3 regions of the Micromonospora sp. NPDC005163 genome follow, and region 2 is predicted to be linked to each of the others. Evidence: riboswitches for the same ligand, from Rfam matches in the RefSeq annotation. Region 2 holds a riboswitch; each other region holds the start of a gene.
What was found. Region 2 has a riboswitch for S-adenosylmethionine ahead of ACWD6N_RS33295 (aminotransferase class V-fold PLP-dependent enzyme). Riboswitches for the same ligand answer to the same signal wherever they lie in the genome.

Region 1 (2,258 bases), on a different contig from region 2:
ACCTGGGTCGATCCGCTCAACCTGACCACCGCCCGCTACCTGCTGGCCACTGTCATCCTGGTCGGCATCCTGCTGCTCCGCGAGGGCGCCGGCGCGCTGCGGCTCGGCGGCCGGGCGGTCGAGGTGGCGGTGCTCGGCGCGGTCGGCTTCGCCGGCTTCAACGTGCTCACCAACCTGGCGCTCGAACACGCCGCACCGCAGCAGGTCGCCCTCTTCGTGGCGACCACCCCGGTCATCACCCAGCTGGTCCGCTGGGTCCGCGACGGCGTACGCCCGAAGCCGCTCCTGCTGGCCCTCTCCCTGGTGGCGCTTCTCGGCGTCGGCCTGGTGATCACGCGCGGGAGCCTGGCCGGGCTCGGTCAGTTCGGCCTCGGCGGTCTGATGATGATCGGCGCGGTGTTCGGCTGGGCCATCTACACCCACGGCGCCAGCCGGTTCGGCGGCTGGTCGCCGCTGCGGTACACCACCCTCACCGCGCTCGCCGGCACGGCCGCCATGCTCGCCGCGAGCGTGCTCGCCGACGGCATCGGCTGGCAGCACGCGCCGGGAGCCGCCGACCTGGTGGCGGTCGCGCCGCAGTTGGCGTACGCCGTGATCGTGGGCGCCGTGGTCGCGGTGCTGGCCTGGAACACCGGCGTGCAGCGGCTCGGCACCGCCAACGCCGCGCTCTTCATGAACCTGGTCCCGGTGACCACCTTCGCAGTGCAGATCGCCCGCGGCTACCGGCCCGAGCCGGTCGAGCTTGTCGGGGCCGCGATCACCATCGCCGCCCTGGTCGCCGCCAACGTGGCGACCCGCGCCCGCACCGCCGCGGTGCCCGCGGACCAGGCGACCGCCGTCGTCGACCGGACGGCGGTCGTCGACCCGGTCGCGGTGGTGGCCCGCTAACCGGCCGGCCGAGTCAGATCGACGGCGCAGGTCGTCCCGGCCGCCGCCGGCCGATCGCTCACCTGGCGGGACGCCGGGAGCCTCCCGTCGCCGCATTGCCTAGACTCGGCGGCACAACTGAATACCTCATCCAGAGGGGCTGAGGGATACGGCCCGACGACGCCCCGGCAACCACCCCGCGCGCTCACCGCTGAGCGCCCCGCGGGGCAGGTGCCAATTCCGTCCCCGCCGCACCGTGCGATGCGGGGAAAGATGAGAGGACCCTCGACATGACGTCGACGCTCGCCGCCTCCGGCATCGACACCTCCGCCAGCCCCGCCCGCGCCCTGGTCTGCCGCGCCTGTTCGGCCCGCTACCCGCTCGCCGCCCAGCACGCCTGCTACGAGTGTTTCGGCCCGCTGGAGGTCGACTACGACGCCACAGCCCTGGCCACGGTCACCCGTGAGCGGATCGAGGCCGGCCCGGACAACATCTGGCGGTACGCCGCGCTGCTGCCCGCCGGTCAGGACCCGTCCACCCGCGTCACCCTGAACCCGGGGCTCACCCCGCTGGTAGCGGCCCCGCACCTCGCCGCCGAACTGGGCATCACCGCGCCGCTCTGGGTCAAGGACGACAGCGCCAACCCGACCCACTCGTTCAAGGACCGGGTCGTATCGGTGGCGCTCACCGCCGCCCGGGCGCTCGGCTTCACCCGGTTCGCCTGCGCCTCCACCGGTAACCTGGCCAACTCGGTGGCCGCGCACGCCGCCCGCGCCGGGGTGCCCTCGGTGGTCTTCATCCCGAGCGACCTGGAGCAGGGCAAGGTCATCACCACCGCGGTCTACGGCGGTGACCTGGTCGCCATCGACGGCTCGTACGACGATGTGAACCGGCTCTGCGGCGAGCTGGTGGAGACCGACGAGTTCGAGGACACCGCGTTCGTCAACGTCAACGTCCGGCCGTACTACGCCGAGGGCTCCAAGACACTCGGGTACGAGGTGGCCGAGCAGCTCGGTTGGCGGATCCCGGCCCAGGTGGTCATCCCGATGGCCAGCGGCGAGCTGCTCACCAAGATTGACAAGGCGTTCTCCGAGCTGGTCGAGATCGGTCTGGTCGAGGCGCCGGCCGGCGGCTGGAAGGTCTTCGGCGCCCAGTCCGCCGGCTGCAACCCGATCGCCACCGCCCTGCACGCCGACACCGACACGATCACCCCGGTCAAGCCCACCGGCATCGCCAAGTCGCTCAACATCGGCGACCCGGCCGCCGGCCTCTACGCCCTGGAGGCGGTCCGCCGCACGGACGGCTGGATGGAGTACGCCGACGACGACGAGATCCGCGCCGGCATCCGACAGTTGGCACGTACCACCGGGGTCTTCGCCGAGACCGCGGGC
Region 2 (2,258 bases):
CGCAGCGCGGTGGGCGGCAGATCCCGCCGGCCGGTGCGCCCCGCCGCCTCGGTGAGCAGCCGCCGCGCCAGCGGGTGGGCGCAGAACAGCCCGTCCCGTACGCCGATCCGGTGGTCCGCGGCCAGCCGCGCGGCCACCTCGGCCGAGTCCCACCCGGCGACCACGAACGAGACGATGCCGACGCGGGGCGCGTCCGGGCCGAAGGTGCGCAGCTCCACCACGTGCGGCAGGGCGGCGATGCCGGTCCGCAGCCGGGTCAGCAACGCCTGCTCGCTGGCGGCCAGCGTCGCCTGGTCCGCCCCGGCCAGCGCCGCGCACACCGCGGCCAGCGCCACCGCACCGAGCAGGTTCGGCGTGCCGCCCTCGTGCCGGGCCGGGCCGGTCGCCCAGGTCACGTCGTGCGTGGCCGGCCCGACGTGGCTGGTGGCGCCGCCGCCGGCCAGGTACGGCGGAGCGGCGTCCAGCCAGTCCGCCCGGCCGACCAGCACGCCCGCGCCGAACGGCGCGTACAGCTTGTGGCCGGAGACGGCCAGGTAGTCCACGTCGAGCGCGAGAAGGTCGACCGGTGCGTGCGGGGCGAGCTGTGCGGCGTCGAGGACGATCCGTGCCCCATGCCGGTGGGCGACCCGGGCGAGCTCGGCGACCGGCCAGCGCTCGCCGGTCACGTTGCTCGCCCCGGTCACCGCGACCAGCACCGGCAGCGCCGGGTTGCTGTCCCGGCGCAGCTCGGCGAGGGCGGCGGCGAGGGCGCGTACCGCCTCGGCGGGCTCGGTGGGCACCGGCAGCCGTACCGAGCCACGCGGCCAGGGCAGCAGGTTGGCGTGGTGCTCTCCGGCGAAGGTGACCACCGTCGTGCCGGCGGGCACCGCCCGCGCCAGCAGGTTCAGCGCATCCGTGGTGTTGCGGGTGAAGATCACGTGGTCGTCGGCGCGGGCGCCGAAGAAGTCGCCCACCGTCTGCCGGGCCCGCTCGTAGGCCAGCGTGCAGCGCCGGGACAGCGCTCCCGCGCCCCGGTGCACGCTCGCGTACCAGGGCAGCAGCTCGGACACCGCGTCGGCGGCGGCCCGCGCACACGGCGCGGTGGCCGCGTAGTCGAGGTTGATCTCGCCCGGTACGCCGAGCACGTCGAGCGGCCGCGACGGGGCCGGCGCGGGCGTGCTGCCGGACCGGGTGGGCAGCGAGGGTACGAGGGTGACGGACACGCCGGAACCTCCGGGGTCAGGGACCCCGGGTGCGATGTCGGGACGGGGTCCGCGCTTGCCCAGCACACCGATCGGGCTGGGCCCGGTCATCACCCGGGGCACCCCACCGCGAACTCGACGAGGGTTGCCGGCCAGCAAGCCGGGGCTTGACGCTGGCGCTCGTGACCTGCCGGCAGCATAGCGGCTGCCGATGGGCCCGGACCAGCCGGCGGCGGATGGCTACGCTGACCGCATGGCCGACACCCCGCCCGGTGCACCCCTGCCGTCGCCGCCCGCGCCCGCAGCCCCGTCCGCCGGCGCGGCGCCCCGGATGCCGCTGCGCCGACTGGGGTGGCGGCGGTTCCTGGTGCTGGCGGGGGTGGTGCTGTTCATCGCGGGGTGCGCGGTGTTCATGGTCTTCACGCTCGGCCAGTCGCTCGGCGTACGGGCGCTGCTGATCGGGGTGGTCGCCGCCATCCTGCCGGTGCCGGTGCTGGTCGCCTGCTTCCTCTGGCTCGACCGATACGAGCCGGAGCCGCTGAAGTACCTGATCTTCTGTTTCGCCTGGGGGGCGTTCGTCTCCACCGCCGCATCGCTCACCGTGAATGAGTTCGCCGCCGCGCGGTTCGCCGACTGGGGGCTGCCGTCCGCGCTCACCGGTGTGCTGGTGGCGCCGTTCATCGAGGAGCTGACCAAGGCCCTCGGCCCGATCCTGCTGCTGGTGTTCCGTCGCCGGGAGTGGTCCGGGATCACCGACGGCCTGGTCTACTGCGGGCTCTCCGCGGTCGGCTTCGCCATGGTGGAGAACATCCTCTACCTGGGCGGGTACGGCTATGCGGCCGGCGCCGACCGGTACGGCCCGGCGACCGGCACTCAACAGGTCATCGCCATCTTCATCGTCCGGATCCTGCTGTTCGGGTTCGCCCATCCGCTGTTCACCTCGATGACCGGTGTGGGGCTCGGTGTCGCGGCCCGTACCGCCGACCGGCGCGTGCGGGTGCTCGCCCCGGTCGCGGGTCTGCTGCTGGCGATGATGCTGCACGGCACCTGGAACCTGCTGCCGACGCTCACCCAGGC
Region 3 (2,258 bases), on a different contig from region 2:
GTCGACCGGGTGGAGCTGGACGCCGAGGCCACCCGGTTGATCGACGAGTGCAGCGGGCGCCGCGTCCGCCTCATCGCGCACGAGCCGGCCACCCGGGACCGTGCGGAGTACCGCGACAAGCTCGCCCAGACCGTGGCGGACAACGACTTCCCGGCCGACAGCGCGGTGATCTTCGTCGAGGTGACGGTGACCGACCCGTCGGACTTCGAGACCGAGCTGCTGATCCGTGGCAGCGTGGAGCACGACCGGTACCCGGTGCTGAGCCTCGCCAGTTCCGCGGTGCCCAGCGCGGTGGCCGCCCTGCTGCTGGATATCCGCGACCGGGCGGGGCGGTGCCCGCACATCTACTTCGAGTGGACCGAGGGCAACCCGGGCGGCAACTTGCTGCGCTACCTGGCGTTCGGCCACGGCGAGATCGCCCCGGTCACCCGGGAGATCCTGCGCCGCCAGGAACCCGACCCGCGCCGCCGTCCGCACGTGCACGCCAGCTGACCTGCCGACCGGACGCCAGTCGCGGACGGTGAGCGTGGTCATAACGACTGGACGATCCGCCTCCCCGGGCTGCTAGCCTCGGCGCAGGTCATGAGCGCCAGCGCGAAGCCCCGGCTCGCTGGCCGGCAACCCTCCTCCGCGGTGGGGTGCCCCGGGTGAAGACCAGGCACCGGCACGACGTCGGTGCAAGCGTGGCCTGGCACCCAGGTCAGCACAGACCCGGGAGAGCCATGCGCATCCTCAGCACCACACCATCAGCCGACGCCGCGGATTCCCGCACCGGCTGGCCGACACCGGCACTGACCCGCAGGCGGCACGTGGACCTGATGCGGGTGTGCAGCGCCGCCTGTCGCGGCCGCGCGTACTAGCGCACCCCTTCCCGAACCCATCCCAGCGGTACGCCCACCGGGCGCACCGTCGGCGGCGCACATCTGCGTCCGCCGCTGCGCAAACTTCGGAGACACCTGTGCGATTCCTTCCTGCCCTGACCCGCGCCGCGGCCCTCGGCGCGTCCACGATCCTGGCCGCCACCGCGCTCACCGCGTGCGGCGACGACACCTCGTCCGACGCCGCCGCCAACCCGTACGGTCTGGCGCAGCCGGGCGTGCTGCGCGCCGGCACGCTGACCGACGCGCCACCGAACGTGTACCTCAAGGACGGCAAGTTCACCGGCTTCGACAACGACCTGCTGACCGCAGTGGCCAGCAAGCTCGGCCTGAAGGTGGAGTTCGTCGGCACCGACTTCTCCGCGCTGCTCTCCCAGGTCAACAACCACAAGTTCGACGTCGGCAGCTCCTCGATCACCATCACCGAGGCGCGCAAGAAGACGGTCGACTTCGGCAACGGCTACGACTTCGGCTACTTCGGCCTGGACGTGCCGGCCGGCTCGCCGATCACCGGCTTCGACCAGCTCGCCGGCAAGCGGGTCGTGGTGGTGCAGGGCACCGTCCAGGACGACTACGCCACCGGCGAGCAGCTCAACCCGGTCCGGGTGCCGGACTACAACGGCGCGATCAACCAGCTCAAGGCGGGCACCGCCGACGCGTGGATCGCCCCGGCCGAGATCGGCGAGACGTCGGCGGCCGACAGCAACGGCAAGATCACTGTGGCGGCCAAGCAGCTCAGCCCGGCACCGACCGCGTACGCCGTCGCCAAGGGCGGCGACAAACTGCGGGAGGCGCTGAACAAGGGCCTCGACGAGGTGATCGCGGACGGCACCTGGAGCCGGTTGCAGGCGCAGTACTACCCGGGTCGGCCCGTACCGGCGGACTTCCGCCCGGGCAGCGGCACGGTGACCGTGCCGGCCGCACCGTCGGCGTCGGCGTCGGCGTCGGCGTCGGCGTCGGCGTCGGCGTCGGCCGCGTCCTGAGACACCCGGTGACGAGCGAGCGGGGCGGTAGGAGAGGCGACCAATGGATCCGTTGAGCACCCTGTGGGAGACCTTCTTCGACTGGGACGCGATGCGCGAGGCGCTGCCCGAGATGCTGACCGTCGGGTTGCCCAACACGCTGATCCTGGCGGTCTCCGCCGCCCTGCTCGGCTCGGTGCTGGGCCTGCTGCTGGCCGTCGCCGGCATCTCCCGCAGCCGGTGGCTGCGCTGGCCGGCGCGGGTCTACACCGACGTGTTCCGGGGGCTGCCGGCCGCGGCGACGATCCTGCTGATCGGCGTCGGGCTCGCGCCGCTGGGCATGCAGGTCTGGGGACCTGACCCCTACCCGCTGGGCATTCTGGCGCTGTCGCTGATCGCGGCGGCGTACATCGGGGAG

Region 1: linked by a shared signal. The riboswitch ahead of thrC (threonine synthase) and the one ahead of ACWD6N_RS33295 (aminotransferase class V-fold PLP-dependent enzyme) in region 2 are both predicted to bind S-adenosylmethionine.
Region 3: linked by a shared signal. The riboswitch ahead of ACWD6N_RS09615 (ABC transporter substrate-binding protein) and the one ahead of ACWD6N_RS33295 (aminotransferase class V-fold PLP-dependent enzyme) in region 2 are both predicted to bind S-adenosylmethionine.

What each region holds. Positions count from the first base shown of each region.
Region 1 is NZ_JBSFYP010000004.1:922-3,179, reverse strand. It holds gene ACWD6N_RS04845 (DMT family transporter) at 1-888, shown strand, start outside; SAM riboswitch class I at 1,012-1,147, shown strand; gene thrC (threonine synthase) at 1,158-2,258, shown strand, end outside.
Region 2 is NZ_JBSFYP010000083.1:3,475-5,732, reverse strand. It holds gene ACWD6N_RS33295 (aminotransferase class V-fold PLP-dependent enzyme) at 1-1,178, opposite strand, end outside; SAM riboswitch class IV at 1,249-1,369, opposite strand; gene ACWD6N_RS33290 (PrsW family intramembrane metalloprotease) at 1,393-2,258, shown strand, end outside.
Region 3 is NZ_JBSFYP010000009.1:99,707-101,964, forward strand. It holds gene ACWD6N_RS09610 (APC family permease) at 1-492, shown strand, start outside; SAM riboswitch class IV at 579-690, shown strand; gene ACWD6N_RS09615 (ABC transporter substrate-binding protein) at 959-1,861, shown strand; gene ACWD6N_RS09620 (amino acid ABC transporter permease) at 1,905-2,258, shown strand, end outside.